DNA from 2 places in the Shewanella sp. 6_MG-2023 genome. Region 1 is predicted to be linked to the other one. Evidence: riboswitches for the same ligand, from Rfam matches in the RefSeq annotation. Region 1 holds a riboswitch; the other holds the start of a gene.
What was found. A riboswitch is a leader RNA that binds a small molecule or an ion and turns the genes downstream of it on or off. The one in region 1 is predicted to bind lysine.
Positions count from the first base shown of each region.

Region 2: it holds a riboswitch for lysine, as region 1 does, so the genes downstream of both, Q4533_RS17375 (Na+/H+ antiporter NhaC family protein) here and lysC (lysine-sensitive aspartokinase 3) in region 1, are expected to answer to the same signal.

Region 1 covers NZ_JAUOQU010000026.1:23,888-36,301, forward strand. Annotated here, with positions in the region: gene Q4533_RS14875 (phosphoenolpyruvate carboxylase) at 1-1,043, shown strand, start outside; gene Q4533_RS14880 (dicarboxylate/amino acid:cation symporter) at 1,664-2,905, shown strand; gene Q4533_RS14885 (class 1 fructose-bisphosphatase) at 3,077-4,069, opposite strand; gene Q4533_RS14890 (S9 family peptidase) at 4,319-6,595, shown strand; gene arcA (two-component system response regulator ArcA) at 6,790-7,506, opposite strand; gene Q4533_RS14900 (DUF3293 domain-containing protein) at 8,210-8,647, shown strand; lysine riboswitch at 9,065-9,241, shown strand; gene lysC (lysine-sensitive aspartokinase 3) at 9,445-10,794, shown strand; gene Q4533_RS14910 (succinylglutamate desuccinylase/aspartoacylase family protein) at 10,812-11,960, shown strand; gene Q4533_RS14915 (site-2 protease family protein) at 12,098-12,414, opposite strand, start outside.
Region 2 covers NZ_JAUOQU010000037.1:407-12,820, reverse strand. Annotated here, with positions in the region: gene Q4533_RS17375 (Na+/H+ antiporter NhaC family protein) at 313-1,869, opposite strand; lysine riboswitch at 1,947-2,167, opposite strand; gene Q4533_RS17370 (electron transfer flavoprotein subunit alpha/FixB family protein) at 2,577-3,500, opposite strand; gene Q4533_RS17365 (electron transfer flavoprotein subunit beta/FixA family protein) at 3,503-4,252, opposite strand; gene Q4533_RS17360 (H-NS family nucleoid-associated regulatory protein) at 4,706-5,110, shown strand; gene rcsF (Rcs stress response system protein RcsF) at 5,246-5,641, shown strand; gene tsaA (tRNA (N6-threonylcarbamoyladenosine(37)-N6)-methyltransferase TrmO) at 5,912-6,658, shown strand; gene Q4533_RS17345 (DapH/DapD/GlmU-related protein) at 6,660-7,304, shown strand; gene Q4533_RS17340 (proline--tRNA ligase) at 7,443-9,158, shown strand; gene Q4533_RS17335 (patatin-like phospholipase family protein) at 9,331-10,458, shown strand; gene Q4533_RS17330 (YfaZ family outer membrane protein) at 10,613-11,149, opposite strand; gene Q4533_RS17325 (glutathione peroxidase) at 11,478-11,966, shown strand.

The DNA.
Region 1 (12,414 bases):
TGCGCTTAAAACGCTCGGTACGGGCGTTACTTGAAGAAGCTTTAAGTGATGAGCGTAATCGGCAAATTGATGCCAATGTCGGCTCGGCGTTTAGCACCATTAAAACACTGGCTGATCATTACAAAGAAGCAAGGCACAATATTGATTATGGCGCAGCAGAGGCGTATTTAGCTGACTTAAACGAGCACGTTTACAGCTTTACCGACAGCCTGCGCTACTCCATTCGGGTATTGTGGGGCCGTATTAATAATGAGTTTGGTTATGTTGGTAGTATTAGTGCCAAAATTCGTGAAAATGAATTAGCCCAAAGTCAGGTGTCTGAATTACTCAACGGCTTAGAAATGTTCCAGTTTAGTGAGCTTAGTGATACCGCCGGTGATATTCGCGAGCTAAGACGCTTACTGGTGACCAATCTGCAAGAAACCTTAAGTCAGTGCATTCAAGAAATTAGTGCAGTGCAAGGGCGCTTGCTAGAGCTACTGGGGCGTTTTCGTCAAATTCAGGGGCGTACTCGATTATTAAAAGGCTTTTTACTGCACACAGATTTGCATCCTGATTATCAACCTGATGATCATGTGGCGCATAAGTTTGTGCCGAAATTGTTTAACTGCGCTGAAGCCATCATTAAGCCTGCCAGTGTCGACGTTAATAACGCCAGCCATGAGCTTATTTTGCTCGATACGGTGGCGAGAATTAAAACCATTAGCCGCGACTTATTGCCGGCAAAAGTGCGTGAGCACGATGTGTCCATGACCATGACTGCGGTGGAGGATTTTGATATTCCTGATAATCCACTAAAGCTAGCGGTAGATGAATACTTCTGCGCCGTGATTGATTCAGGAGTTCGTCAATCAGCACTGGAATACTTAGAAGAGCATAAGTTGCACTGGGCATCTGAGAATTGGCTTTATCAAGTGATTGGCGGCTACGAAGGTTTGCCCGATGAGCACAAAGCTTATTTTGAACTTGAGCCCATAGGCCATCCTGATCCTGTTTATAACGGTAACTTTATGATCCATGATGTGGAGTTATGGCTGGCTTAAACTTGATAAGTGAATCATCCCAGAACTGATTTACAAAAAAGCTGTTTGGTGCCAACCAAGCAGCTTTTTTATGTCATTTCATTAGCGCTACAGCCCGAGCTTCAAAGCTGCATTAACCGATAATAGAATAAGCTGTAATGTTGTGGTAATTAAGCGTCTTGTTTGCATTAATGTTATCTTTGTTGGGCACTGGTTAATGCTGCCAGCATGGGATAAATAGAAGCAAATGTTGCGCTTTTATAAAACGCTAGTTATTAGCTTAAATTGTCGTCAGAGTTGTAGTGTTCTCAACTCATTAGCACTCTTGCGGTAGTGTATAATACTGTTAGTGTTGTGTTTTTTAGTCTTGAATCCTGCTAAAAATATTTATAATTCAACTGTTTTAGTTTAAGTTGTTTTAATTCAACAGTTTGGTGGTAGTTGTAAATGCTGCTGCTCAGTGGCCGCTCAAACTAATTGATCGATAGCATTGAATTAAATTGCTTCTTGTCCCAGTATCCTTGTCGTTAAAAATAATTAAAACAAATTTTCAGTCGAATTAACCTCAGTATTGAGCCTGTGTAAGTCGTTACAACAGCGAAATCAGCGTTAATTTGACTTTTATTAGGAACGTTCGCGATATGACCAAATCATTATCAAGCCGCATTTTTATCGGATTATTCTTTGGACTAATATTGGGCAGTATTGTCCAATTTGCCCTCAATGATGTCAGCTTCTTCTCAGGCACCTTAGTCAATGCTGCCAGCGGTATTGGTACCATGTTCGTTAATATGATCATGATGCTAGTGGTGCCACTGGTATTTGTCAGTATTGTTTGCGGCGTGTGTGAACTGCAAGATTTAAAGAGCTTTGGCCGTTTGGGCGGTAAAACCTTTAGCTTTTATATTATTAATACCTTGGTGGCTATCACAGCGGCATTTTTAGTCGCCATGTTACTGGAGCCAGGTAAAGGCGTTGATATGTCTAGCGATGGCGGCGTGAGCATTACTGCAACTGAGTTACCTAACTTAATGCAGCTGATTGTTAGCATAGTGCCTAATAACCCATTTGCCGCATTTACTTCAGGTAATATGCTGCAAGTTATTTTCATGGCCTTGCTGTTAGGCGGCGTGATTAAATCAATGGGTGAGTGCGTTAGCGGCGCAGTGCAAGGTTTTCAAACAGCCAATAAAATCATGATGCGCTTAATCACTGTGGTAATGAGCCTTGCGCCAATTGGTGTGTTTGCCTTGATGTTTAAATTAGCGGCAACCCTTGAGCCGGCTATTTTTGTCAGCGTGGTTGAATACCTGGTTATCATCTTAGCATTGCTGTTGTTATGGATTTTTGTGGTTTACCCTACAGCAGTGTCGATTTTCACCCCGGTATCAGCCTCGAGCTTTCGTGAAAAAACCAAAGAGCAGATTTTATTCTCGCTTTCTACCGCCAGTTCAAATGCGACCATCCCTGTGACCATGCGTACCTTAACCGATAAGTTAGCTGTTAGCCGCGCTGTCGCTGGATTCGGGGTGCCACTCGGGGCAACGATGAACATGGGCGGAGTGTCAATTTACATTACTATCGCGATTTTCTTTGTGGCCAATGCTTTTGGTATGCCAATTACAGCAGAGCAAATTCCAGCATTGTTATTTAGTGTGTTTTTATTGTCAGTGGGCGCTGGTGGCGTACCCGGCGGCGGCATGGTGATGATTGGTGTGCTTATCTACCAATTAGGTTTACCAGTCGAAGCCTTTGCCATTGTGGCAGCACTTGATCGTATTATTGATATGGTACTGACATCTTGTAACGTAGTGGGTGATACTGCGGTATTAACTATAGTGGATCAAACGGAAAAACCACATCAGCTTAATGCTGAGGCATAAGCTCGCTATTTAATCGTAGCTAAAGCGCTAACATTACATAGCCTGCAATTGCAGGCTATGTTGTTTTTAAAACTTAGCTCTCTATTAGCTCAATCATTACTAATCACTAATAGCTAGCAAGATCAAAAAAACCGCCAGCAGGCGGTTTTTTAATAGTAGCTAAAAGCGCAATTAATCAATTGTCGGCTCTTGGCTGTAATCAACATCATGGTAGCTTAAGCAAGTATCCACTTCGTTGGCGCTACCAAGAATAACAGCAACACGTTGATGGATAGCTGTTGGTTCGATATCTAGGATATCACCATAGCCTGTAGATGCTTTACCACCGGCTTGTTCAACCAATAAAGCCATAGGGTTGGCTTCATACATTAAACGCAGCTTGTACGGCTTTTCAGGGTTCTTATTATCGGTTGGGTAAGCAAAGATACCGCCACGACATAATACGCGGTGAACATCACCCACCATTGCAGCAATCCAGCGCATATTGAATGACTTTTCACGGGGCCCAATAGTGCCTAATACTAAGTCAGCAATGTAAGTTTGCATTGGTGCTTCCCAAAAGCGCTGATTGGACATATTGATCGCAAATTCAGCGGTATCTTTACTGATACTCACTTCTGCTGTGGTGAGCAGGAACTCGTTAGTGTCAGGATCTAAGGTATAAAGTTGAGTACCTTGACCTGTGGTGAGCGCCATCATGGTTGATGGGCCGTAAAGCACATAACCTGCGGCAACTTGTTTGCGGCCACTTTGTAAAAAGCTTTGCTCGTTAAACTCGCCTTCGCCAGCAGGTAGCACTGAGAAAATCGTCCCTACCAGTGAGTTGATATCGATATTTGATGAACCGTCTAGAGGATCAAAACAAACTAAGTATTCGCCGTCTTGATTGACTTCAACAACATAATCTTCTTCTTCAGATGCAAGACCGCGAACATTGCCTTCAGCTTTAAGTGCATCTTTGAGCATGTCATTGGTAATCACGTCGAGTTTCTTTTGGGTTTCGCCTTGAACATTTTCTTGTTCAGTAGCGCCCAAAACACCAGCTAATGCACCATGTTGCACTGCTTTACTAATTGCTTTTGAGCAATCGGCAAGGCTAAGTACTAATTGTGAAAGCGAAGCTGATACTGCTTGGTTGGTCAGGGTTTGTGTCAAAGTTTGCATGCTTGTTCCTAAGACAGTAGAGGTTAAGGTCGGTAACCAGTGGTTAATGTTTTATTTTATTATCAAGGATAATACCTCAGATTTGTCCATATTACAGCGTGAAAAAGATGAGCAATATATGACTTGCAGTAGATTTGTTATAAACTCGCTGGTAAATAATGCTTTCAGTTGATTTTTGGTTAAATTAATATTGGCAGCGAAAATAATAATAACGATAAATATAAATTTATGGCTTCCCAAGGATTGATAATGACTAAAAAATGGAAATCGACCGCGGCGTTGATGCTGTCGGCAATTCCGCTAGTGTTTACTGGCGCTCTTATTTCAGATCATGCAATGGCCTCTACCATGAAAATATCCGGCAATACCACTCCACTGACCATAGAAAGAATTCATGCATCACCAGCCTTGGCCGGCGCTAGCCCTCGGGGATTAAAACTGTCTCCCGATGGTAGCCGAGTGACGTATCTTGCTAGCCGTGAAGATAACCAGCATTTTTATGACTTATGGCAAATGGATATCAGCACTGCAAAGCGCAGTATGTTGCTTAATGCCGATAAGCTGGCTGGGGGCGAATTATCTGATGAAGAAAAAGCCCGCCGCGAACGTCAACGTATTTATGGTCAAGGGATCATGGAGTACTTTTGGGCTGATGATGGCCAAGCGTTATTAATTCCAGCTGCAGGCAAGCTGTATTTTTATACCTTGGCGGATCAAAAGGCGCAGGCATTAAATACCGGTGAAGGCTTTGTCACTGATGCGCGTTTGTCCCCTAAAGGCCGTTATGTGTCATTTGTGCGCGAGCAAAATATTTTTGTACTGGAGCTGGCAACAGAAAAGCTAACTCAGCTGACGTTTGATGGTAAAGGGCCGATTAAAAACGGCATGGCAGAGTTTGTCGCCCAAGAAGAAATGGGCCGAATGACAGGTTACTGGTGGTCGCCAGATGAATCAGCTATCGCCTTTACTCGTATTGATGAGTCAGGTGTTGAATTAGTCACCCGTAATGAGATTTATGCTGACGGTATAAAACTGACTGAGCAGCGTTATCCTTATGCGGGTAAAGCCAATGTTGAGATTGAACTTGGCGTGATTGAGCTGGCGAGTAAAGCAGTGCAGTGGATTGATTTAGGTAAAGAGAAGGATATGTATTTACCGCGAGTAAAATGGCTGCCAGATAGCAAGCAGTTATCATTTCAATGGCAAAGCCGCGATCAGCAGGCATTGGACTTACGCATCATTAACCTTGGTTCAAAACCTGGTTCAGACGTTAAAGCTAACACGGTTGTCAAAGAGCGCAGCCAAGCATGGGTAAACCTTAACGATGACTTACATTTCTTAAAGCAACAACAAGCGTTTATTTGGGCCTCAGAGCGTGATGGTTTTAAGCACCTTTATTTATTTGACCTGTCGGGTAAACAAATAAAGCAATTAACCACAGGGCTGTGGGCGGTTGATGATCTTGAGTTTGTGGATGAGCAGGCGGGCTGGGTGTATTTTTCAGGCCGAAAAGACACAGTTGTTGAACGCCATTTATATAGAGTGTCATTAACCAGTGACAAGATTGAAAAACTATCAACTAAAGCCGGGATGCACTCAGCAGTCTTTGCTGATAAAAAACCAATTTATTTAGATTACTTCAATAGTTTAATTCAGCCGCCACAGGTGAGTTTGCACAATGACACTGGCGAGCATTTAATGTGGGTAGAACAAAATGAAATTAACCAAACCCATCCTTTGTATGACGTTGCGGGTTTATGGCAAATACCAGATTTTGGCCAATTAAAGGCTGAAGATGGCCAAAATCTGCAGTACCGATTATTTAAACCCACTGATTTTGATGCCAGCAAAAAAAAACCAGTAGTTGTTCGAGTATACGGTGGGCCACATGCGCAATTAGTGGTTAATAGCTGGAGTGAAGCGGATTACTTTACCCAATATCTATTACAACAAGGCTTTGCTGTATTTCAATTAGACAACCGCGGCTCAGCCCATCGTGGTACTAAGTTTGAATACGTTATTTACCAGAATATGGGTGATGCAGAAGTTAACGATCAAAAAGTGGGCGTAGATTACTTAAGAAGTCTGCCATTTATTGATGGCGATAATATCGCTATTTATGGTCATAGTTATGGCGGCTATATGGCGTTAATGAGCCAGTTTAAAGCCCCTGATTATTTCAAAGCGGCAATTTCAGGTGCGCCCGTGACCGATTGGCGTTTGTATGACACCCATTATACCGAGCGCTATATGGGTCACCCTGCTAAGAATAAACAAGGTTACGATGCCAGCAGCATTACCCCTTATGTGGAAAATTATCAGTCTGGTTTGCTGATGTATCACGGTATGGCTGACGATAATGTGTTGTTTGAAAATAGCACCCGCGTATATAAAGCGCTGCAAGATGAAGGCAAGTTATTTCAAATGATAGACTACCCTGGCTCAAAGCATTCTATGCGCGGTGAAAAGGTGAGGAATCATTTGTATAAATCCTTAGCTGCCTTTTTAGAACGCGAGCTTAAGTAGCGCTGTTTATAGCAAATGGGTAATAGGTAATGGGTTGGCAATAATAGCCCATTAGTTATAGATCACTTGTTATCGTCCATGAGGGATAGTTCATTTTTAATAGCCCATAAAAAAGCCAAGTCACTGACTTGGCTTTTATTTTCATTTGCTACCCAATGAGCTTAATCAAATAAGCACATTAATTGCAGACGAAATTAATCTTCTAAGTTACCACAAAAACGGTAACCTTCACCGTGGATAGTTGCGATGATTTCTGGCGTGTCTGGTAAGCTTTCGAAGTGCTTACGGATACGACGGATAGTCACGTCAACAGTACGGTCATGTGGCTTAAGCTCACGGCCAGTCATTTTCATTAACAAGTCTGCACGAGTTAAGATTTTGCCTGGGTTTTCTACAAAGTGAAGCATCGCACGGAATTCACTGCGAGGTAATTTGTAAGACTCACCTTGTGGGCTAACTAAAGAACGGCTGTTGATTTCTAAGCTCCAACCGTTGAAACGGTAAAACTCAACTGAACCTTTTTCTTCGGTTTCAGCGCCAGCGCTGTTTACACGAGTTAATAGGTTACGAGCACGGATAGTTAATTCACGTGGGTTAAATGGCTTAGTGATGTAGTCATCAGCGCCAATTTCTAAACCAAGGATCTTATCAACTTCGTTATCACGGCCAGTAAGGAAAATAAGGCCAATGTTATTAATTTCACGAAGTTCACGGGCTAATAATAAACCGTTTTTACCAGGAAGGTTGATATCCATAACAACAAGATTAATCTTATTATCCTGCATGGCTTTATGCATTTCTGCGCCATCGTTTGCTTCAGTTACTACATACCCTTCGGCTTCAAAAATACTACGTAGAGTATTACGGGTTACAGCTTCATCTTCAACAATAAGAATGTGTGGGTTTTGCATGTCATTTACCTAAATTAAAAACAATTCGATTCTAGTCATGTTGCACTAGGGCTGTGGCGTTATATAGCTAAGAAAACGCCGATAATTTATAAATTCACGATAGGTGTTTATCTATGTCTGCCCTGAACAAAACACGCTTCATGACTAACTACATTATATAAACCAGTTTAAGGCACTAATATTTATCGCACTTCTATAAAAGAGTTATACGTGACGTAAATTTTGATCATAAAAAATCAATATTCAGATCGTATGCTGAGCTTGAGTAAGCTCACAACCTGTCAAAATATCTGTAAAACCGATGATTCATATAAACTAAGAGATTAAATTGCTGATTAAAGTTCCTTCGCAACCTAATTTTGTCCTACATTTATATTCAGTCTTTTAAAATGTAGAACACATTTTAAAAGCTTGAACACTTTACCAAGATTTAATTTCAGTAAATGTAGTCGCTTGTGTCACAACTTAGCGTTATGTAGCAAAATCTAGCTAGTGTGAGATATTGTACTCGTTTTAGGCATTTGTTAACAAATGAAATGTTAACAAATTTACGGGGAAGATTTGTTACAAAAATGCTTTTTGTGGTAAGTTTATGATTTTTAAGTCAAATATAATTATTATTCTTGTGACTTACATCACACAGGGTGTTGGTCCAAGTCTTGGTTTGCTACACTGAATTGGTATTAATTGAGAAAAATAAATGATGAATAATTCAATAGATAACCTTTGGTTTAAGTATCAAGGGACCCAATTTCTACTTACTCAGCGCCTTTCTTACGCTGTCCCCTTCGCCATTGTCACCGCCCATAATCCCTTAGGCAGCCAATTGAATCCGTGTCAAAACCGTTTGTTAGATAGGCGACTTCAACGGAAAATTCAGCAATTTAATAGCCCCTATCGTTGCTTAATTGGCGCGGCGCCAGACTTATCTCATATGGAAAAAAGTTGGGCAGTCTTTATAGAAAAAGACCAAGCGTTAGCGTTAGGCCGAGAGTTTAAACAGCTCGCTATTTACTATGTTGATAATGGGGTGTTGTCATTACTTGCCTGTGGTGAAGCACCTGACAAGGAAGTGTTAATTGGCGAGTTTGGCCCACGAACGGTTTTAGTTAATGAATTACCTGATTTGCACGATGAATAACATGATCGGCGATTAAGTGACATTTGTATCAGTTATCGAGGATGTTTAATATCAGTAACTCCTTCTATAGGTACTTAGTTAAGTGCCTTTTTTTATTGTTATTTTTATATTTTTATTAGGGCAATGGCTATTTATATACTGTTGAAACTTGATTGTTAATATTGAAGCTTAATTGTGCAGTTTAGTTGAAGGTTTTAACTCAATAACCTCGAGTTTACATTGAGGTTATTACTTTTTGTTTTTTAATCACTATTGTTTTATATCACTTTTTTGTTTCAAATTATAAATAACAGCTTACATGATACTATTTTGAGCTCAGTGTCTCTATTTACGTATTGTGTTATTTGACGACTTTATGGCATATCCCAATTGACTTGAGTTGTTATTTATTGGTATTTTCATGCTCTTCCTGTGGGAAGAAACAGAAGAGGAGCGTTAGCTAGGTAGTAAGTTCGAGGAAAACCAATTCCTATGACAGCTTATGAGGGAGATTAGCGCCGAGGTACTGGTATGTTTGGTTGGCATTCGGTATCGGTCGTTTAGGTTGAATCCTAGCGATTGTCACCTATTTTTTGGTGGAGAGCTTCTGGTGAAAGATTGCTGTTTCCCTTCTTTAAGGGTGCGTTATCACTGCACCAGGCTCTTCGAACGAAGTAAGTTCGGAGTGTAATCATGTTTTTAAGTACTAAATTTCAATTTGTTCAAATACAGTCTACTCAGTCCATGTTTACTGAAAGTATGTCTAGTCAAAGTGTACCTACTAAAAGTATGTCTACGAATGTCGTGGAGGTATCAGCATGAGTTTAGTTGTTGCTAAGTTCGGTGGCACCTCAGTTGCTGATTTTGACGCCATGAACCGCTGTGCGGACATTATTTTAGCCAATGCCAATACCCGCGTCGTTGTTGTTAGTGCTTCTAGCGGTGTCACTAATTTACTGGTTGAGTTAACTCAAGCCAATGTGAACGACCAACGCCGCTTAAGTTTAGTCACTCAAATTGCTAAAATTCAATATGACATTGTTGATAAGCTGGCGCGTCCACAAGATGTAGCTGCTACGATTGATAAGCTATTAAGCAGAATGGCAGTGCTTAGTGATAAGTTAGTGCTCGATAGAAGCAAAGCCATCATTGATGAGCTGTTATCCATGGGTGAGCAATGTTCATCATTGTTGTTCTCTGCGGTTATTCGCCAAAAAGGAACGCCATCAAGTTCATTTGATGTGCGCCAAGTATTAAGAACCGATAGCCATTTTGGTAAAGCAGAGCCGCAAATTGAGCAAATTGCGCTCCTAGGCGCGGAGCATTTACAGCCGTTATTGGCTCAGCAAGTGATCGTGACTCAAGGTTTTATTGGCGCTGATGAAGCAGGCAACACCACCACCTTAGGCCGTGGCGGCAGTGATTATTCAGCTGCGTTATTAGCTGAAGCCTTAAAAGCAGATGCGGTAGAAATTTGGACTGATGTGGCCGGAATTTATACCACTGACCCACGTTTAGCGCCTAATGCGAGACCTATCGCTGAAATTAGCTTTAATGAAGCGGCTGAGATGGCTACCTTTGGCGCTAAAGTATTACACCCTGCGACGATTTTACCGGCCGTGCGTCAACAAATTCAGGTGTTTGTTGGTTCCAGTAAAGCACCTGAACAAGGTGGAACTTGGATCCGTCATCAAGTAGAAGATGCCCCGGTTTATCGAGCTGTGGCTCTAAGACGCGATCAAACTTTATTAAACCTGCATAGCTTACAAATGCTCCATGCTCAGGGCTTTTTAGCGCACACCTTTGCCACGCTTGCTAAGCATAAAATTTCAGTTGATTTGATTACCACCTCAGAAGTTAATGTGTCACTAACGCTTGATAAAACCGGTTCTGACTCCAGCGGGCAGGGGTTATTAAGCGAGTCATTACTGCAAGAACTATCACAAAATTGCCGTGTAAGAGTGGAAGATAAATTAGCTTTAGTGGCGATTATTGGTAATCAAATAGCGTCAACAGCAGGTATTTGCAGCCGAGTTTTTGGGGTACTTGAACAGCATAATGTGCGCATGATTTGCCAAGGGGCTAGCCCACATAACTTATGTGTTCTCGTCGCTGAATCTGAAGCCGCAGATGTGGTTAACTCTCTGCACCAAAACTTATTTGAATAATTGCTAACGTGGCAGGTATGACATCAGTGAATTCAATTACAGAACAGGCTAACGATTATTCAGCCACCATGTCTCGGGTTGAAGTGGGAGAGCTTGCCACAGGCCAAGCTTTAACGGCGCCACTGTTTAGCTTTAAAGGCTCAGATGACGCCGCGCCCAGTGTTTATATTCAGGCCAATGTTCATGGGGCTGAAGTGCAGGGTAATGCGGTGATACATCAGCTGATGACTTTACTGCAAGACTACACTGTATTAGGCGATATTCACTGCGTGCCATTAGCCAACCCTTTAGGCATTAATCAAAAAAGTGGCGAGTTTACCTTAGGGCGATTTGATCCTATCACTGGGGTGAATTGGAACCGAGAGTATTATGATCAGTCACTTGATATTGCGAGCTGGTTCACTGAGCATCAACACTTTGCCGACAAGGACTTGTTTAGTGCTTTTAGGCAAACCTTAGTCAATAATTGCCAGCAACGTTTAGCCAACCCTTGGGGTATTAGTACCGGGCATCGCTTAGCGGTGACATTACAACATATGGCCCATGGCGCTGATATCGTGCTTGATTTACATACCGGGCCTAAATCTGCAAAGCACCTTTATTGCCCTGAGTATGATGCAGCCGCAGCCGCGTTTTTCTCGATCCCCTTATCGTTAATTATCCCCAATGAATTTGGCGGCGCCATGGATGAAGCGGTTTTTTGTCCATGGTGGCAATTAACTGAATATGCAGCGTTAAAAGGGCGCATATTCGATGTGCCTGTGGCGGCTTTTACCTTAGAGCTAGCAAGCCAAGAACGTATTGATATGGCAGATGCTAAAAATGATGCCCTAGGTATTTTGGCCTATTTGAGCCATCGGGGAGTGATCAAAGAGCATGTTGCTCCTGCCAGCATGAAACGCTGGGGCTGTTACTTAAAGGATTATAAAAAGTTTCATGCCCCTAAAGCGGGTTTAGTGGAATACTGCGCAGCGGTTGGTGAGCCGTTAGCTGCTGGCGAGCCTTTAGTGACCTTATTAAGGTTAGATCAGTACGGCAGTGATAATGCCGTCACTTCGGTGAGTTTGCCGATAGATTGCGTGCCAGTGCTGCATTTTGCTTCAGCTTCAGTCCATCAAGGCACTGAGCTGTATAAAGTCATGACTAAGGTATTTGAAATTCCATAAGCTAAATAGATAAGTTAATTTTTTTTCAGCAAGTTAAGCCCGTAGCTAGTTCTTACGGGCTTAGTTTTTACGGACTTAGTTCTCTCAGGCTTAGTTCTTGCTAGCTTAGTTGATGTTAAGCACTGCTATTTATTTGACTAGCTTCTTAATATTTCTAATGGCATCGACAGCATTTCATCGCCAGATGCAGCAAAATACCAAATAATAGCAATCAGTAAGCCAACCGTAATGAAGTACCACAAGGTCGAGAAGATTTGCCCATAACGGTCAAGGGGCAATAAATGACTTTGATGACGGCTTTTCCATTCAAATACAATCTCAAGACTGCCAATTAATAATAAGAAGCCCAGTAATGCCAGTCCAAGGCTGTAGCTAATGAATACCCCAGCGGCTGCGCCTGCGATACAGGCGATTAGACCCACCATGCTATTCATCGAAAAGGTGATACTTTTTA
Region 2 (12,414 bases), on a different contig from region 1:
TTAGCAGTACTTGTTAATCCCTATAATTGCTAACCCTTGTACTCACCATTGACAGAAACCGTCATTCACTCACAGCGCTAATCGCTGCTTCTCTTCGCTAACAATAACTGCTGCATAAACAAAACATGTGAGCTTAAACCTTTGAGGTTCACTCTAGTGATTCGACTTAGATATTTAGCTTATATATACCACTTTATTATGCAGCCTTGATTTTAAAACATAAAAAATGCCGCTCATCTGAGCGGCATTTTCATACAAGTTAGCTATATCTAAAGTTCGCGATAAGCTTAAATCAAACCGAGTTAGCTTACGCTATTTAGTGATCAACTTCAGTCCAATAACGCTTAATACAAATAGCACACTACAGGTGACCAAGCCCATGGCCACTGACGCGGTAAAACCTAATACACCGTAGCCAATAATACTAATGACCGCCACGATTAACGCATAAGGTAATTGCGTCATTACGTGATCGATATGGTGACAACTCGCCCCCGTTGACGACAAGATAGTGGTATCTGAAATCGGTGAACAATGATCGCCAAATACTGCACCAGATAACACGGCTGCAAGCATAGGTAACATCATAGTGCTATCACTGCCCATCGCCATATCAGCTGCAATTGGCAACATGATACCGAAGGTACCCCAGCTGGTGCCGGTTGCAAATGCGGTTAGGCCTGCTAATAAAAATAATACTGCAGGTAGCATCGCAAATGGAATATTGCCTGTGGCTAAACTGGCCATGTATTTACCGGTTTCAAGGTTGCCAATAACCGTTGAAATCGTCCAAGCAAATAACAAAATATAAATGGCAGGTAGCATTGATTTAGCGCCAAGTTTGATGCCAGTGAACACCATAGGCAGAGCAATTTTTTGCTTCACAGTTAATACTAAGGTGACCGCTAACCCTACCAGTGAACCGTAAAATAGTGACGAGCTCACTTCAGTATTTTCAAATGCTCCTAAAATGCTAAAAGGTAAATCATTAGCTGATAATGCATCAGCGCCTGACGCCACCATGAAATAGAAGGTTGCCGCAACTAACACTAATATAGGTAAGAATAAGCCAATGATTTTACCGGTTTCCGCTTCTGGTAAATCGGCTGTGGCTCCTGGTGGTAAGCCTTTAGATTCGTCGAACAACTCACCCTTTTGGGCATTTTGTTCATGCTTACGCATTGGGCCAATATCTAAACCAAATAACGCCACACACACCAATAATAATAATGCAAAAATGGCATAAAAGTTCATTGGGATCATTTGCAGGAACACACTTAAATGCCCTGTATCAGCAAAGCCATGAGCCGTTAAAATCCCGCCGATCAGGGCGATAATGTACGCCCCCCAGCTTGAAACAGGCGAGATAACACAAATTGGTGCCGCTGTTGAATCCAATAAGTAGGCTAATTTAGCCCGTGAAATGTGGTAACGGTCGGTGATTGGACGTGCAATAGATCCCACCACAATACTGTTAAAGTAGTCATCAATAAACACTACAACACCAAGGAAGATAGTCATCAACTTGGCATCACGTTTATTGCGAATACGTTGATGAGCCCAATCAGCAAAGGCGCGAGCTGAACCACTTACCGTGATTAATGCCGTGATCATGCCCAAAATCACCAAGAAACCTAAAATTTGTAGGTTCCATGAATTGAGCGCGCCATCATCCCAAACTAGACCCGTGACGGTAGTCAGTAAATTTGAGGCTGCAGCGCTAACTGAAAAATCACCGAGTAAAAACACCCCGGTGATAATACCTAAGCCCAATGAAAGTAAGACTCGGCGAGTTAATACTGCGAGCAAAATAGCCACTACTGGTGGCAAAAGCGAGAGAGCCGAATCGGCGTAACTTGTTATCATCATTTCTTATAATTTCTTCGTTGAGTACGAATGGAGAATAACTGATAAGGCAAGTTTACGTTGAATACGTAAACGAAATTCTTTTCAGTAGCACTCCACAGTAATATCAATATCGTTGTCGATATATATTCTTCTACCCTTTCGGATAGAAATTACCATGACAGTGCAGTCCCTTTCGGTAACTGCCCCAATAAATGGTTTTGATAGAATCCATTTACTTCGGCACTAAATCCTTTCCGAATAAGTTATTGGCATCACCCAACTCACCCGTACTGATACTTAATGCACCTCTACTTATGCTAACAACAGAAAGGCTCTGTATATCAACACCCCATCATACAAACATAAGCAGTAGCATCATTGCCAGATAAAACTTGATTATCTTGTGATATATAACATCACAACTAAAACCGCGCACATTGACGCAGCACTAGTGTAACCTTTTATTAGCAAGGGTTCATATTTAACGCAGTGGTAATTTTTGCTCACTGATAGAACAGCACCGCAAATAACAACGCATTAGTATAAATTGGCAGCAACTATCTACGGAACATTAAAAAAGGCTTTTACCTCTCGGTAAAAGCCTTTTAGTGCCGTTTTTTATTAGTGGATATTAACTCACTAAAAAACTAGCGTAGCCATAATCCTATTATAAAGAGCATTATTTAGGACTCTTATTTAGGGCTCTAATTAAGGGCTCTAATTAAGGACTATAGCAAATTAGTTAGCTCAGGGATCGCTTCAAACAAATCAGCTTCCAGACCATAATCTGCAACCTGGAAAATCGGCGCTTCAGGATCTTTGTTGATTGCCACAATGACTTTAGAGTCTTTCATACCAGCAAGATGCTGAATAGCCCCTGAGATACCTACAGCAATATACAGATCAGGTGCGACAATTTTACCAGTTTGTCCTACTTGTAAATCATTCGGTACAAAGCCAGCATCAACAGCTGCGCGCGAAGCACCAACAGCAGCAGTTAATTTATCAGCAAGCGCTTCTAAAATAGCAAAGTTCTCACCACTGCCCATACCGCGGCCGCCGGAAACAATCACCCCAGCACTGCCAAGCTCAGGACGCTCTGATTCAGTTAATGTTTGCGAAACAAATTCTGCCGCTGCTGTGGCAACAAAATCAACCATAACCGCTTCTGCACTGCCGTCATTGGTTGCGGCATCAAAAGCACTGGTTCGTACTGTTAGCACTTTAACCGCATCTAAACTTTGCACTGTCGCTAATGCCGAACCGGCATAAACAGGACGCACGAAGGTATCTGGGCTTACAACTTCAATCACTTCAGAAACTTGCGCCACATCTAATAACGCCGCGACTCGTGGCAGGGTATCTTTACCGACACTGCTAGCCGCAGAAATAATATGTTCGTAATCACCTGCAAGGTTAACCACTAACTGTGAAAGGTTTTCTGCTAGTTGCGCTTGATACACAGCATTATCAGCAACTAATACCTTGCTTACGCCTGTTAATGCTTGCGCTGCGGTAACTGCTGCAGCGCAATCACTACCAGCAACTAACACATGCACATCACCACCAATGGCAACCGCTGCGCTTACTGCTTTAGCGGTATCTAATTTTAAGCTTGCGTTATCATGTTCAGCTAATACTAAAATAGTCATAATTAGATCACCTTCGCTTCATTTTTTAACTTTTCAACTAATTCAGCCACTGAATTCACCATGATGCCAGCTTTACGCTCAGCTGGAGGGGTGACTTTTATAATGGTTTGATGTGCTTTTAAGCTTACGCCTAAATCATCAATTGAAAGTGTCTCTAATGGCTTACGCTTAGCTTTCATAATATTAGGTAATGATGCGTAACGAGGTTCATTTAAACGTAAATCAACCGTAACCACCGCTGGTAATGGCATTTTTATTGTTTGTAAGCCGCCGTCAATCTCACGGGTTACTTCTGCACTGTCTGCCGTTAATGTTAGCTCTGATGCAAACGTTGCTTGAGGCATATTCGTTAATGCAGCTAGCATTTGACCGGTTTGGTTATTGTCGCCATCAATAGATTGCTTACCAAATATCACTAATTCTGCTTGTTCTTTTTCTTGAACCGCTTTTAAAATTTTAGCAATCGATAACGGCACTAACTCGTCATCAGTCAGGACATGAATAGCACGGTCGGCACCAAGCGCCATCGAGGTACGTAATTGTTCTTGAGCATTTTTAGCTCCAATAGTGACCACAACAATTTCCGTAACACTTCCTGCTTCTTTCAATCTTACAGCTTCTTCAACTGCAATTTCACAGAATGGGTTTAACGCCATTTTCAAATTAGCAGTATCAACATTTGTGTTGTCAGCGTTTACTCTGACCTTCACATTTGCATCGACTACGCGCTTTACAGGCACCAATACTTTCATGGGATTTCCTTTTACACCTTCAATGTATGTGGACGGCACATTGGTTTTAACCAATGTAATATGGCTCAACTTTACGGCCTGTTAACGTTAACGTCAACCTAAGTCAAACACTTGTTTATATTTTTTTTGGCTCAATGTGCGTTTAAAAGAACTGACATCTGCACAATTTATATTAAATAAGGTACCTAAAAGGTAGATTAATTAATTTTTATCTACTTATTGATGATTTTATTTGATCCATTCAGATTTAGTTTCTATTATTAATGACTATTCAAGTAAACTTATTTTTTTACTATTAAATATTGTGCTTTATTGACATGCTTAATGGTCAATTAAATTTGACACTCCAATGCTAAATAATTAAGCAATGTAGCGATTTTGATAGGTATTCTTTAATCTCTAAAGCATTACTTGAAAACTTATTATTTAATAACCATTAGGATGCACATTGATATGAGTGACTTTTTAGAAATACTAACCCATGGTCGTCGTTTTAAAGCTGCAGTTAAAGAGTTGTCTGTAGAAGATTTACGTGAGCTTTCAGTAAAGCTTGAAAAAATCATTACAGAAAGAGAAGAAGACGAAAAAGCAGAACAAGAAGCCAATGCAGAAAGAAATGCACGCATTGCTGAAATTCTAGCGCAAATTGAAAACAGTGGTTTATCAATTGAAGACTTAGGTGAAGTATCAATTAAGCCTGCACCAAAAAAACGTGCGCCGCGCCCTGCTAAATACCAAATTGAAGTTGATGGCGAATTAATCCAGTGGACGGGTCAAGGCCGTATGCCAACTGTGTTCAAAAACCAAGTTGATAATGGCAAAACAATGGAAGACTTCTTAATTCCTGGTATGGAATAACACTTGCTGTTTTGACATCCTTCATATAGAAAAAGCTTACTTTGGTAAGCTTTTTTCTTATCTGTATTCTATTCCCACCTGCTAGCAAGCATTGTAAACTATACTACATTCACCTCTTTTGAATTAGGCTTTACTATGAACGTTTCTCGTCCTGTTTTTTCTTTAGCTATAAGCTCAGCAATATTATTATCTGGTTGTGCTAGTGAATACACTTTTAATAGTAACCTAGACGCTAAGGCAATTGATGACTATTTCAAACCTGGAAATGTGGTTCTATATAAAGAGAACCAACGCCCTAAAGGGTCATTTGAGGTGTTAGGCCTAGTTGAAGGTGAATCATGCCAACAAACTGCTGATGGGGTTCCTGCAAGCATTGCAGATGCGAGAACCGATGCACGAAAACAGGCGGTCGAGCTAGGTGCCAATGGGCTAATGATCAAAAAATGCCTATTAACAGAACAACAGGTCGACAGCTGCTACAGCCAAGCAATTTGTGTCGGCCAAGCAATTAAAACCGCTACTGAGCAGTAGATACTTGTTAATAATTTAGTATTAGAGCAACCGACTATTAATGGCTAATGGTCAAAGAAATTAAACCATCAGGCTAGGTGTCTAAGTCATTTTATTTATGCTGTTATCCGAAGCATTTTAAAGACGTTAACACCCGCTTTGCTTAAAACCTTACATTGGCTAATGGCTCTTTAGTATTAAATTAACAAAGCATTGAACATTTATTCGGTTCAATGCTTGATTATGCCCCCTCTTAATTTATTAGTAACAACACTTGACGGTTTCTTAGACATGAAAACAGATCCTAACGCGCAAAACTTTAGCTCTCAAATAGAGGCCGTCGGGTATTGTCGTACCCCTTACAAACAAAAGTTTGGTATCCCAAGACAACCAGGGTTGGTAAATATTAAAGGTGTTATTGAATTAGCCCCTCAAGTCAATAACCTTGATGCGGTTAGAGGTATTGAACAATATTCACACTTATGGCTGCTTTTTTGTTTTCATGAAAACCTACAGCAAGGTTGGAAAAATACCGTCAGACCACCAAGATTAGGTGGCAATGAAAAGTTAGGCGTATTTGCCACCCGCTCTACATTCAGACCTAATGGTATTGGCCAGTCAGTGGTTAAATTGCATAAGGTTATTCAGAAAAATGGCAAAGTTTGTCTTGAAATATCCGGCATGGATTTATTAGATGGTACCCCCATTATTGATATAAAACCTTATATTCCATTTTCTGACTCAATAGAAAGTGCGACAGGTGGCATCGCTCAAGATGCGCCAAAATTAATTGATGTACAATTTTCAAGCTTGGCAAAAGCGCAAATTGACGCCCACTCATCTAAGCTCAATAACAGTGATTTAATTCAACTTATTACTGACGTGTTAGCTCAAGACCCTCGACCTGCTTATAAAAAAGCCAAAGCAGATCCAAAATTATATCAAGTGGCCTTATATGATATTGATATTTTTTGGACCGTCACTGAGCAGCAGATTAATGTTATTGAAATTAAACCCACCAGCGTTGGTCAAAACTAATATGAAGTCTGATTTGAACAGCACCCTTGATACAAACAAAAGTCCTGATTATCAAACTCAGCATAAAAAACGTTTATCTTGGATGCCGTGGTTGTATTTTTCCTTAAAAGACAAACAATTTACCTGGGCTAAACCCTGGCAAGATGAAGTTCAGCAACAATTTGAGCAGCTTGAAACCATTAAGTTTGGTCAGCAGTGTTTTATCGCCCCCGAAGCCAATGTGTTTGCAGAGCCTGGGCGCAATATAACTATGGGAAATCAATGCATGATTGCCGCCGAGGTGTTTTTACATGGGCCGATAACCCTAGGCAATGAAGTGGCCATTAATCATGGCTGCTCTTTTGATGGCGGTCGCTGCGGCATCACCATTGGTGATAAAACCCGTATCGCCAATAACGTCACGATTTATGCTTTTAACCATGGCATGTCAGCAGAGCAAGATATCTATCAACAACCCAGTCAATCAAAGGGTATTGTCATTGGCCGTGATGTATGGATTGGCGCCCAAGCTGGCATTGTTGATGGGGTTACTATTGGCAACCAAGCCATTGTTGGCATGGGTAGTATTGTGACCAAAGATGTTCCCGAATTTGCGATTGTTGCCGGTAACCCTGCCAAAATCATTGGCGACCGACGCGATAAATAGTTGCTTTAATTTATCGCCCATATCATTTTGCCATAGCCCTATGGCTATCTTTGTCAGGTATCGCTTAATTATCTGGTGACTTCATCGTTACAGGTGATAAAATGTCGCACATTAATAGCTACTAAGTGGACATTGGGAATGCGAGTTAGCAAGTACCTGCTTTCAACACAAAAAGAAACACCTGCAAATGCAGAAGTCATCAGCCATCAATTGATGTTACGTGCCGGCTTTATCCGTCGTAATGCATCAGGCCTTTATTCATGGTTACCGAGTGGTTTACGTGTATTACGTAAAGTCGAAGCCATTGTTCGTGAAGAAATGAACAAAGTCGGTTCTATTGAAATTTTGATGCCCCTAGTACAGCCGGCCGATCTTTGGGTTGAAACAGGACGTTGGGAAAAATTTGGTCCTGAATTGCTCCGCTTCCAAGATCGTCATAACCGCGACTTCGTTTTAGGCCCAACCCATGAAGAAGTGATTACTGATTTAGTCCGTAAAGAAGTGAGCTCTTATAAGCAATTACCACTGACATTATATCAAGTACAAACAAAATTCCGTGATGAAGTCCGTCCTCGTTTTGGCGTGATGCGTGCACGTGAATTTTTGATGAAAGATGCCTATTCTTTCCATTTAACCCAAGAGTGCATGGATAAGACTTATGCAGACATGCATCAAGCATACTGCAACATCTTTAATCGTATGGGTCTTGCTTTCCGTCCTGTTATTGCTGACACGGGTTCAATTGGTGGTAGTACCTCACATGAGTTCCATGTTCTTGCTAACAGTGGTGAAGACTTGATCGCTTATTCAACTGAAAGTGATTATGCCGCAAACATTGAAAAAGCAGAAACTGCAGCACCAACTGGCACATTAGCCGCACCAACACAGGAAATGACTGTCGTTGATACGCCAAATGCCAAAACCATTGCTGAATTAGTTGAGCAGTTTGAACTTGAAATAACTAAAACAGTTAAAACCCTGATTGTTAAGGGCGCAACTGAAGATGCACCATTGGTAGCATTAGTTATTCGTGGCGATCATGAGTTAAACGAATTAAAAGCTGAGAAGCATGAGCTCGTTGCCTCACCACTTGAGTTTGCCACTGATGCTGAAATGGTTGCAGCTGTAGGCGCAGGTCCAGGTTCAATCGGCCCTGTAGGCCTTGAAATGCCTATTATCATTGACCGTGACGTCGCGCTAATGAGCGACTTTGCTGCTGGTGCTAACCAAGAAGGTAAGCATTACTTTGGCATCAACTGGGAGCGCGATTTACCAATGGCACAAGCGATGGATATTCGTAACGTGGTTGAAGGTGAAGCAAGCCCAGATGGTAAAGGTGTTTATGCGTTTGCACGTGGTATTGAAGTCGGTCATATCTTCCAACTTGGTACTAACTACTCAGAAGCAATGGGCGCAACCGTACTTGATGAAAACGGTAAGTCAAAAGTGATGCAAATGGGTTGTTATGGCGCTGGTGTTAGCCGTATCGTTGCCGCTGCAATCGAGCAAAACCATGATGACCGCGGTATGAAGTTACCTGAGTCACTGGCGCCGTTCACTGTGGGGATTTTACCGATGAATATGCATAAGTCTCATCGCGTAAAAGACATGGCTGAGCAGCTTTACGCAGACTTAAGTGCCCAAGGCATTGAAATCTTATTAGATGACCGTAAAGAGCGCCCAGGCGTGATGTTCAATGACATGGAGCTAATTGGCTTGCCTCATGTAATTGTTATTGGCGATCGTAATATCGATGCTGGCGTGTTTGAATATAAAAACCGCCGCACTGGTGAAAAACAAGATATCCCGTTTGATCAGATTGTCGACTTTATCAAGTCAGCAATTAATGGCTAATCATTCGCTTTAAAACTATGCCGTAAAAAACGCACCTTTTAAGGTGCGTTTTTTTTGGTTTTCATTTCATATTTTACATGTAACTACTGTCGATTATGTTATTTTGATTGGTATAACCAGTTATTGCTATACATACTGATATCATCAGCTTATCAAACAGAGGAGAGCATAGTTGTCAGATTCAATTGCACTGGTATTAGGTGGCGGTGGCGCACGGGCTGCGTATCAGATTGGCGTGTTAAAAGCGCTAGTTCAGCTTTATCCGCGTAATCATCATATCCCGTTTAATATTCTAAGTGGTAGCTCAGCAGGTGCAATTAACGCAACGTCATTAGCTACCCATGCCTCTTGTTTCCATTTAGGGGTTCGCAAACTTGATTGGGTTTGGCGGCACTTTGAAACCCATAAAGTCTACAGTTCATCGTTTTGGAATGTATTAAAACACTTATCAAAAATGGCCTTAAAAGGGCTACAAAGTGATAAGGTCAATACCGAAGCGGGCAGCCTGCTTGATAATCAGCCATTACGAAAACTACTGAATCAATTAATCGATTTTCAGCGTATTGAACGCAACATCGGTAGTGGCGCTTTAAAGGCCATTAGCTTAGATGCATCAAGTTACAATGACTCATATTCCTACAGTTTCTATCAAGCTAGCCATCATATTAACGACTGGCAACGGGCAAGAAGACAAGGTACCCGCACCACATTAACCACAGATCATTTGATGGCGACCTCAGCTATCCCATTGGTTTTTCCATCGGTAAAATTAAAACAAGCCTATTTTGGTGATGGCTCAGTACACCAATTGTCGCCGTTATCCAGCCCGATACATCTAGGAGCCAGAAAAATTATGGTGATCAATCTAGATAGCCCTCATAAACAAAGGCACAGTGATATAGATGCTCACCCAAAAACAGCAACCATTGCAGGTCATTTACTGGATACCATTTTCTCAGACACTTTAAACAGTGATTTAGAACGCTTAGAGCGGATAAACAGCACCTTAGACCTTATTCCACCCGCCGATGCTAAGCTGGTTAATTTGCGTAAAATTGACACCTTAGTCATTAAGCCCAGTGAAGATTTAAGTGTTATTGCCGCGCGCTACTTTCAAGACTTACCTCTCGCCATCAGAATATTATTGAAATTTATTGGCATTAATCGTCAATCAGACTCAAGTATCGCGTCATACTTATTATTTGAAAAATCCTACACCAGTGCCTTAATTGATCTCGGTTATAAAGACGCTATGAACCAAATGGATACCATCAAAACCTTTTTTGAACTGGAAACCTAAATAGGCTTCTTGGCTAAATGATTAGTGCAGCACGACTCACTTTGAGATGAACTCACTGCCAAATACGCTGCTATTACAAATAATAAAAAGCAAGTTGCCACGCAACTTGCTTTTTTTGGTGGAGAGTGTTTCCACAGGTGCCGCTTAATAAGTATTAGAAGCGTGAAGTGCCACCAATATAGAAACCATCTTCAAAAGCACGATCTGAACGACCATCATACTGGAAGGTCATATTTCTATAACCGAAAAAAACCGCCATATTAGGGTTAAAGTCATACTGCACTTTTCCACCTAATTCGGTGTAACCATCGACATCCGAAAAAGACAATACTGACGGCGCATAATAAGCATCAGCATGCAGCGATATTTTATTGCCTAGCGCAAAGCCATAGTGTCCACCGACGGCAATGACACTGCCATTAGGACTATTATCAAACCAAACACTGGATAACTTAGGGCCAATTTCAATTGAATGCGGACCAGTTTGATGGGTCATATGCATGGCAAACTGCGCCAAGTTACCCTTTTTATCTGAATACACATAACCGGCTTCAAGATTAACATTAGGGTTAATATTGGTCTTAATGTCAGCAGATACCACGTGCTCACTGAGCCCTAAAGAAAACTCAGTAGCATTAACATTGACGCAAAACACACTCGCTGCAATAACAGCCATCATTTTTTTATTCATTTATAACCTCAAACCTAAGTGCTTATGGGCCAAGATTATACTGAGCTAATTAATTAGTCTTTATAAAAAGGCCTAACACGAGCGCCTAGATGGATTAACACACAATTAAACCACAACCAAGTTACAATAAATAAGAGTTAGCAATACCTGTAAGTTAATATATCAAGTCGCGGTTGAGTATAACTTAATCGGTAAAATTAACTGCTCTCGTTGATGGCAAGCCCAGATCAGCTTATGCGTTTATTAAATTCGTATTTTAAATTGTGCACAATCCAATTTGCAGTTATGATAAAACTTAAAAGTATTATTATCGTTTTAGGAGTTGACCATGAGCCAAACATTTTATCAGCAAAGCGCAGTAGACATTCAAGGTAACACTGTATCCATGGATCAATTTAAAGATCATGTGGTATTGGTTGTTAACACCGCTAGCGAATGCGGCTTCACCCATCAATATAAACCCCTTGAGCACCTGTATCAGTTATATAAAGAGCAAGGTTTAGTGATATTAGGGTTTCCATGTAACCAGTTTGGCTCCCAAGAAAAAGGCGACGAAGCTACCATTAGCAAATTCTGTGAACTGAATTTCGGGGTTAGTTTTCCATTATTTAGTAAGGTGGACGTTAATGGCGCCAATGCCGCACCTATCTATCAGTTTCTTAAGTCTTCAGCTAAAGGGTTGCTGGGCAGTGAGTCAATTAAGTGGAACTTCACTAAATTCTTAATAGACAAAGAAGGCAAGGTGTTAAAGCGTTATGCACCGACCATGAAACCTGAAAATTTAGTAGAACAAATTGAGTATCTACTGAAAAAGTAATAGTTACCGCATTAAATCGACACTTAATGTATTTTTAATCTACTGATTTAATTGCATAAAAAAATTATTGATAAAAAATATAAAAAAATTGATGTTTTTTTGAACTATTTCACTTTGAGATGCTCATAGTATATAGACAGTGTTTTCACTTTCATCATCTCCCTGGGACTTCTAGCGCGGTCCCTTTGATCTCAAAGTGGATCAATAGGCAATCGTTTGATTGCCTTTTTTTATGGAGCTAATTTTTGATGAGACTGGTTTGTTAAAGCAAAGTTTATAAAGCACCCCTTAATCCTGACGATGTTCGTCATAAAAGAACAATAAAGGTTATCACAAAAACCCAATAAAAACAGATACATAAAAATGTATCACTTTCGATCATTCTAAATATTTAAAAAATAATAAATTTTATTGAACCATTTGCAGCTTAGCCTCTCTTAGTAATGTA